2 regions of the Bacillus sp. Marseille-Q1617 genome follow, and region 1 is predicted to be linked to the other one. Evidence: predicted binding sites of a transcription regulator. Region 1 holds the regulator's gene; the other holds the start of a gene.

The links. Region 1 encodes LexA, which represses DNA repair genes until DNA is damaged. Its sites were predicted from a motif close to CGAACATATGTTCG; they were not measured.
Region 2: the regulator LexA is predicted to act here: its motif matches at 2,422-2,435, upstream of uvrB (excinuclease ABC subunit UvrB).

What each region holds. Positions count from the first base shown of each region.
Region 1 is NZ_CAHJXM010000001.1:1,802,104-1,806,509, reverse strand. Features, by position in the region: gene HWX64_RS08945 (recombinase family protein) at 1-223, opposite strand, end outside; gene HWX64_RS08940 (LysM peptidoglycan-binding domain-containing protein) at 237-563, opposite strand; gene lexA (transcriptional repressor LexA) at 722-1,342, shown strand; gene glnA (type I glutamate--ammonia ligase) at 2,086-3,420, opposite strand; gene HWX64_RS08925 (MerR family transcriptional regulator) at 3,459-3,875, opposite strand; gene HWX64_RS08920 (methionine gamma-lyase family protein) at 4,012-4,406, opposite strand, start outside.
Region 2 is NZ_CAHJXM010000002.1:663,474-667,879, reverse strand. Features, by position in the region: gene uvrA (excinuclease ABC subunit UvrA) at 1-308, opposite strand, end outside; gene uvrB (excinuclease ABC subunit UvrB) at 316-2,298, opposite strand; gene HWX64_RS14705 (CsbA family protein) at 2,927-3,157, opposite strand; gene HWX64_RS14700 (HD domain-containing protein) at 3,231-3,872, opposite strand; gene HWX64_RS14695 (alpha/beta fold hydrolase) at 3,939-4,406, opposite strand, start outside.

The DNA.
Region 1 (4,406 bases):
CTTGAATCAGCACTGCATCAATGGACTGGTCCTTTATTAAATCCAACAGTGTCAGGACACCTTGGCGGTCCAGTTCAAAACCACTTGCCTGATCCTTAATAATCGCTTGTACGTCAAATTGGTGCTCCTCTGCAAGCTTAACCAATTCCGCTTCCTGTCTTTCAAGTGAAGTTTCCTGCGTATCTTTCTTTGTACTCACCCTGCAGTAAATCGCAGCTCTCATTGAATCTCACCCTTTAGTCATTATTCATGGCAAGCTGTATATCGGAATGGGTAGAATAAGTGGAAGATTCTACAGGCAAAACCAGTGACATTCCTGGTTCGATCGTAAAAGATATAAGATTATTTTCTTTCCCCACCCATTTAATGAACTCTTCTCTTGTCATGGAATATTCTCCTTCAAACGTTTCTGCAATCGTCCAGAGAGTATCACCTTTACCTACAGTTACAGTTTCATAGGAAGGCTCGCTCCCTGTCGTTAAAAATAAATAGCCAGCTGATAAAAAAGATAATACAAAAAGAGTAATTATGTAAGAAAAACGATTCCAAATGTGTGTTAACATATAAAAGACCCCCATACGAATGTTTGTTCTGTTCTTTGTAACTTGATTGTAATACGAACATCCGTTTGGTGTCAACCGAAAATTCGAACTTATGTTTGTATCAATTGGAAAGACATGCTATAATGGGAACATAAGATCGATAATAGAGGTGCGTGAACATGACTAAATTGTCTAAACGACAGCAAGACATACTTCAATACATTAAAGTATCCGTGAAAGAAAAGGGTTATCCGCCTTCAGTCCGTGAAATTGGGGAAGCTGTCGGTTTGGCTTCCAGTTCCACGGTCCACGGTCATCTGGCAAGACTCGAAAGCAAAGGACTTATCCGCCGGGATCCAACAAAGCCAAGGGCAATCGAGATTCTCGATTTAGAAGAGGACACGATCCCCCGTCAAAAAGTTGTAAATGTTCCGTTGATTGGTAAAGTAACGGCAGGACAGCCTATTACGGCTGTTGAAAATGTCGAGGAATTCTTTCCGCTGCCTGAGCGCCTGGCTCCTTCAGATGAACAGGTTTTCATGCTTGAAATCATGGGAGACAGTATGATCGAAGCCGGTATTCTTGATGGGGACTTCGTCATCGTAAGACAACAGCAGACTGCTAATAATGGGGATATCGTAGTTGCAATGACGGAAGAAGACGAAGCAACAGTCAAACGTTTTTTCAAAGAAAAAGATTTTGTAAGGCTGCAACCGGAAAACTCAACTATGAGTCCGATCATTTTACGTAATGTATCTATTTTAGGGAAAGTCATCGGTGTCTATCGACAAGTCCATTAATTCCAGAAAAACGCTATTTAATTTACGGGTTCTGTTTTAAGGTACAAACTATAAAAATATTGAAAAAAGGGAAGCAAATCGTCATGATTTTGCAGCCCTTTTTTTATTGGATGTAACAAACTTTTTAAGGAATTCGGGTTCTAATTTGTATATTAATTTGTTACCGTAACTGCACTAAAATTGAAGCGTTACAGGTTTTTTATTATCTGGCTAACGTGTTAGTTTAGTCTACAAAGTTGGAAGATGTGAAAATGAGGTATATCCCTATTAAACTAAAAAACAGGTTGGTAATTTTCGGGTCATAGGATACCTTATCCTTTATAGAGTAACTAAAGATATAAATAAGGGAAATTTTCCTGTTAATCTGTTGAAGCTCGCTTTGACAGGGGTAAATAAGGGGAAAATTTCCTTCTAATCTTGCACAGATCCCCAATGTTAATGTTTTTTAAGTAAATAGAAGTAAAACTTCCTTTATTTTACTGTTTTCAATTCCATTTCTTCATTAAGGGAAATTTCTCCCCTTTTTGATCTTTCATCTGGCTCGGGTTCCGCTTTTGTTCACCTTCTCGGGTAAGATTAGCTGTAAACGCATCTGCAATTACTGCAACATTTTGCGGTGTAGATTGCAATTTTGTACTCCAAAACCGAACCCGTTACTATTTAATTGCATTTTTTTGTTTGGAAAACACATGAAAAAGCCAGCGCTGAGTCAGCGCTGGCTTTTTCCATGTGTTAAATGGGTATTAGTACATTTGGATATACTGTTCTCTTTCCCAAGGGTGAACTTGTGTACGGAACATATCCCATTCGATTTCTTTCGCTTCCACGAAGTGTTCAAAGATGTGGCCGCCTAAGGATTTAATGATCACTTCATCTTTTTTCAATTCTTCCAATGCAGCATATAAAGTGGCCGGTAAATCAGTGATACCTGCTTCTTCACGTTCCTTTTTATCCATTACATAGATGTTGCGGTCGATTGGCTTAGGTGCCTCAAGATTGTTCTTGATGCCGTCAAGACCTGCTGCAAGCAGGACAGACATAGCCAAATAAGGGTTTGCTGCCGGATCCACACTTCTAACTTCTACACGTGTACTGATTCCACGGGAAGCTGGAATACGGATTAACGGGCTGCGGTTTTGAGCTGACCATGCAACATAACATGGAGCTTCATAACCAGGAACCAGACGTTTATACGAGTTAACAGTAGGGTTCGTGATTGCAGTGAATGCAGTTGCATGCTTAATGGTTCCTGCCAGGAACTGGCGTGCAGTGTCACTTAATTGCAGATCTCCTTTTTCATCGAAGAAAGCATTTTTACCGTCTTTGAATAGCGACATGTTACAGTGCATTCCTGAACCATTCACTCCGAATAATGGTTTTGGCATGAACGTTGCATGAAGACCGTGCTTGCGTGCAATGGTTTTTACAACAAGTTTAAACGTTTGGATATCGTCGCAGGCTCTCAGCGCACTTGCATATTTAAAGTCGATTTCATGCTGACCAGGAGCTACCTCATGGTGAGACGCTTCAATTTCAAAGCCCATTTCTTCTAATTCAAGAGCGATATCACGACGGCAGTTTTCACCCAGGTCAGTAGGAGCAAGGTCAAAATATCCGCCATTATCATTCAATTCAAGCGTAGGCTCTCCATTGACATCTAATTTAAAGAGGAAGAATTCAGGCTCAGGTCCCAAGTTGAAGTCAGAAAATCCAAGCTCTTCCATTTCCTTTAGCACTCGCTTAAGGTTGTTACGCGGATCCCCTTCGAATGGAGTTCCATCCGGATTATAGATATCACAGATCAAGCGGGCAACCTTACCCTTTTCCGCAGTCCAAGGGAATACAAGCCATGTGTCAAGGTCCGGGAAAAGGTACATATCCGACTCTTCGATACGCACGAATCCTTCAATTGAAGATCCGTCAAACATCATCTTATTATCTAGTGCCTTCTCCAACTGACTGAAAGGGATCTCTACGTTCTTGATCGTCCCTAAAATATCAGTGAATTGCAGACGAATGAATTTAACACCCTCTTCATTCGCTAATCTAATCACATCTTCACGAGTATACTTTGACATTTACGTAATTCCTCCTCAGATTTATATAAGGTTATTTATTAATGAAAAAAGCGGGACATGTCTCCTTGACGCAAGGAAGCCCGATTAAACTTTCCGGAATGCATCAATTCATTTCGGAGTAATTTACGAAGCTGTTCGTCAGTAAGATCCTGTCTTGCTTTTTCTTCCTCCTGCTTACTTGTTTCAGACACTACTTTCTTTTCGTCCATGGCAGTCACTGAGAATATCTTCTTTATACCTGCCATATTCACCCCTTGATCTAACAAATCTTTAACTTCTAATAGTTTATCAATGTCATTCAAGGAAAAGAGCCTACGATTCCCCTCTGTACGTGCTGGAGAAATCAACTCATGCTCTTCGTAGTATCGAATCTGACGAGCCGTTAAGTCCGTGAGCTGCATGACAATACTTATAGGAAAGAGTGCCATCGTTCGACGAATTTCACTTCCACTCATCTCGATTCCTCCTTTTCTTTTCCTTCATGATTTTATTATATGTAATGTTAGAAGTTCTGTCAATGAAATGTTAGAAATTCTTACATGGAAACTCAAAAGAAAAGGATAGTCGATTTTAGACTATCCAATTAATACTTTAATATCCGTTATGAATGGTTATTAAACCTTTTTCCATTAAATTATCCAAGGCCGAACATACGGCTATTTTCACATGTGAATAGGTCAGTCCACCTTGTACATATGCGGTATAGGGTGGTCTGATCGGTCCGTCTGCAGATAATTCTATACTTGAACCCTGGATGAAAGTCCCCGCAGCCATGATGACATCATCTTCATATCCGGGCATATAATTCGGATACGGCGTAAAATGCGAATTGATCGGAGAAGCAAATTGAATGGCCTGGCAAAAAGAAATCATCTTTTCTTTGTCGTCAAATTGCACGGATTGTATAAGGTCTGTACGTTTGTCACCAGGGGCAGGATTGGTATTCATTCCGAACTCTGTCAGCATGGCAGAAGTGAATACAGCTC
Region 2 (4,406 bases), on a different contig from region 1:
ACCGTCCCCACTGTTGAACGCGGGTTCTTGCTTGTCGTCTTCTGGTCGATCGAGATTGCCGGTGACAACCCTTCGATGGAATCGACATCCGGCTTATCCATCTGACCGAGGAATTGACGTGCATAAGCAGACAAGGACTCGACATAACGCCGCTGCCCTTCTGCGTATATCGTGTCAAAGGCAAGGGAAGATTTCCCCGATCCGGATAAACCGGTCAGGACGACCAGCTTATCTCTCGGAATTTTAATATCTATATTTTTTAAATTATGAGCTCTGGCTCCTTGTACGATAATTTGGTCTTTAGCCATTCCTGTTTCATCCTTCCGCCTTTAGCTCAAGAATGGTATCGCGAAGCTGGGCTGCCCGTTCAAAGTCGAGCGCCTTGGCCGCTTCTTTCATTTCCACTTCCAGGCTAGCAATAAGTTTTTGTCTCTCAGGTTTCGACATATTCGAAACTTTTGTCTCTTTCCCTTCGTAAACCCCTGCTTCTTCTGCGGCATGAGTCGCACGGATGACATCCCTGATTTCTTTTTGTATCGTCGTCGGTGTGATGCCGTGTTTCTCATTATATTCCTCTTGGATTTCACGACGGCGTTTCGTTTCGTCAATCGCTTTCTGCATCGAATCGGTCATCTTATCAGCATACATGATGACCTTACCGTTCGAGTTACGTGCTGCACGTCCGATCGTTTGAATCAGGGAACGCTCGGAACGGAGGAAACCTTCTTTATCCGCGTCGAGAATCGATACCAATGAAACCTCAGGGATATCGAGCCCCTCACGAAGCAGGTTGATCCCGACGAGAACATCAAATTTACCCAGACGGAGGTCACGGATGATTTCGATTCGCTCAAGCGTCTTGATTTCAGAGTGCAGGTATTGGACCTTGATGCCGATTTCCTTTAAGTAGGCTGAAAGATCCTCTGACATTTTCTTGGTCAATGTCGTCACGAGGACACGCTCATTTTTCTCGATGCGTTCATTGATTTCGCCAAGAAGGTCATCAATCTGCCCCTCGATCGGGCGCACTTCGATGATGGGATCGAGCAGTCCTGTCGGACGGATGATCTGTTCGACCATTTCCGGGCTGTGCTCAAGTTCATATGGCCCAGGTGTGGCTGATACATAAAGAAGCTGTTGTACCTTCTCTTCGAATTCCTCAAAACGGAGCGGTCTGTTATCCATCGCAGAAGGCAAACGGAAACCGTGGTCGACAAGGACTTTTTTACGTGCCTGGTCACCATTGAACATTCCCCTGATCTGCGGGAGGGTCACGTGGGACTCATCCACGACGATCATGAAATCATCCGGAAAATAATCCAGGAGGGTATATGGTGTAGAACCCGGCGGTCTGAGCGTCAAGTGACGGGAATAGTTTTCAATCCCGGAACAGAAGCCCATTTCCCTCATCATCTCAAGGTCATAGCGGGTTCTCTGTTCAAGCCGCTGAGCTTCTAAAAGCTTTCCGTCTTCCTTCATGATCGCCAACTGCTCTTCCAGTTCTTTTTCGATATTTTTGATTGCGACCTGCATCTTTTCTTCACGGGTTACGAAGTGGGATGCCGGGAAGATGGCGACGTGATCACGGTCTCCCATGATTTCGCCCGTCAGTGCATCGACCTCTCGGATACGGTCGATTTCGTCCCCGAAAAACTCCACGCGCATACAGTGTTCGTCGCGTGACGCCGGGAAGATTTCCACAACATCCCCGCGTACGCGAAACGTACCGCGCTGGAAATCGATATCGTTACGTTCATATTGGATATCCACAAGCTTGCGCAGAAGCTGATTCCGCTCAATCTCCATGCCTGTCCGGAGGGAGAGGACAAGCTCACGGTATTCTTCCGGGTTACCCAACCCGTATATACAAGAGACGGAAGCAATGATGATGACATCCCTGCGCTCGAATAAAGCGGATGTCGCCGAGTGGCGCAGCTTATCGATTTCATCATTAATGCTCGCGTCTTTTTCTATAAATGTATCGGTCTGGGGCACATACGCCTCAGGCTGATAATAATCGTAGTAGCTGACGAAATATTCGACAGCATTATCAGGGAAAAAATCTTTGAATTCGCTGTAAAGCTGACCGGCAAGTGTTTTGTTGTGGGCAATAATCAATGTCGGTTTCTCCACTTTTTGAATTACATTGGAAACGGTAAAGGTCTTACCGGTACCCGTTGCACCAAGCAGCGTCTGATGACGTTTTCCCTCATTAATTCCTCCAACCAATCTGTCAATCGCCTTCGGCTGATCGCCCTCCGGCTTGTATTTGGATTTTAACTGAAATTGTTCCTTCACCGTGAAACCTCCTATAATAAAGGATCCGTACCTTGTTATTTACCTATTTATTCACAAATTAAACACAGTCCATTCATCTATACACATTCTACCACATATCATACAGGAATAACCAATGAAAAGCGAACAAAAGTTCGTTTATTTTTGTGGATTGTGGATATGGAAAGAAATCTTATATTTTGGAATGATTGAGCGTGTGGATAAGGAGGGAAAGATGAATTAGTTAGAGGAGAAACGGACGAAATACGGACAATTTTTTCGATTTACCAACAAAAAATGAAAAATGCGGACAAATTTAGGTGTTTTACCGACAATTCGACAGAAACAGACAACTTCTGGCCTCCAACAAAATCGTCATTTACTTTCACGCTTTAAAGCAATCTGGGACGGGCCTTCAAATAATAAAGAAATACACACAGGTTGTGAATAACTATGTGTATAAGTTGTTATAAAATGTGGAAAACACTCATTTTATCCACATAAAAGAAAATAAACTGTGAATAATGTGTATGAATACGCATTCACAATGTGAATAAATTATTTCCCGATCCATTTATACACAAAAATACATCACTTATCCACAATCCACAACAAGAAAAAAGCCTGAGCACCGTTTCATCAACGGTGTTCAGGCATTTTTTCTTGCTTTGATCATCATTTGGTTGCTGTACCAGAATCCGATGGTCAGCGAGGCGGCGTCGATTACGATCAGCCACCAGGAATCTGTATACCCTTTGGAAACAGATGCAGCAATGAGTGCTACGGTAAGTATAAGTCCGACATAGTGATTGTACGTGACCCTTGTGAACAGGACCACGAGCAATCCCGGTAAAAAGATACCCAGTATGATTTTAGACACGGTCCACTCTCCTCAATTGAAGGGAATAACCATATTTTAACGAATATGCTTCTTTTAAGAAAGGATTTTCTCCCTATCCCTCCCCGTCTTGGATCAATCTCTCCGTCCGCTCTTTCAATTCACTGTGGGGAATGAATTTCTCGGAAAGCATATCCGGGAGTATGTAATCCAGGAAGTACCGGACACATTCCAGTTCTTTGAACTTTACGATTGTGGACAATGCACCCTGATAGATTTCCATGAACAGCGGATCGGGGTTGCCTTTCTGGATTTCACCGAATGATTCATACAGGAGATCGATTTTGTCTGCCACAGACAAGATCTTCCCTTCCAGTGATGCGTCTTTTCCTTCTTTGAACCTTCCTCTGTATACCTCTTGGTATTGGGGAGGAAATTCTGTCGAGATGAATTTCTTTACCATTTCGTCCTCGACCTGGCTGAACAGTTCGCGGAGTTCGACGGATGCATACTTCACGGGCGTTTTGATGTCTCCAGTGAACAGTTCGGCATAGTCATGGTTCAGTGCTTTTTCATAGAGGGATTTCCAGTCGACTTCCTGCCCGTCCTGTTCCTCCACGGTTCCAAGGAACTGAGCGATCTTCGTTACCTTGAAGGAATGACTGGCCACATTATGTTCATGGTATTTAAATCGGCCCGGACAGCGGACGAGCGTCTCCAGGTCGGAAAGACTTTTGAAATAATGATGAATTCCCATAGTATTCTCCTCTCTCTTTTATGGTCCCGGATGTACTTACCCTTTTTCTCTTTCCTGGAAACAAAATCAGTTCTCGTTAAGCAGTTCCTCCACTTCCCCAAGCAGAATGGCATTGAGTGCATCATGGTGAAGTGTCGGGATTTGGTGGGAGGCACCTGGAATGATATAGACTTTTTTTGGATGACAATCCTTGTAGCACTCCATTTGATCGTTCAGCCAGTCCGATTTTTCTCCATAAATCAACAAGAGCGGCAGCTTGCACCGGTTCATTTTTTCAATACCGTCATAATAAAGGGACTGCTTGTAAAAATGGTACCAGATTTCCGGATTCGCCTTATTCATATGAAGAAGCAGTTCTTTTCGTTCCATCTTGCTTTTCGTGTGCGCTTTGGAAATGATTTTAGCTAGGCGGACGGGATGGTTCCGGACCAGCTTCATTCCGGCCAGATGCATCAGCTTCAGTTTGTTGTGTATCACTTTCGGATAAGCCCCGATCAGGATGAGGGCGCAGACCTTATTTTTAAATAGTGATGC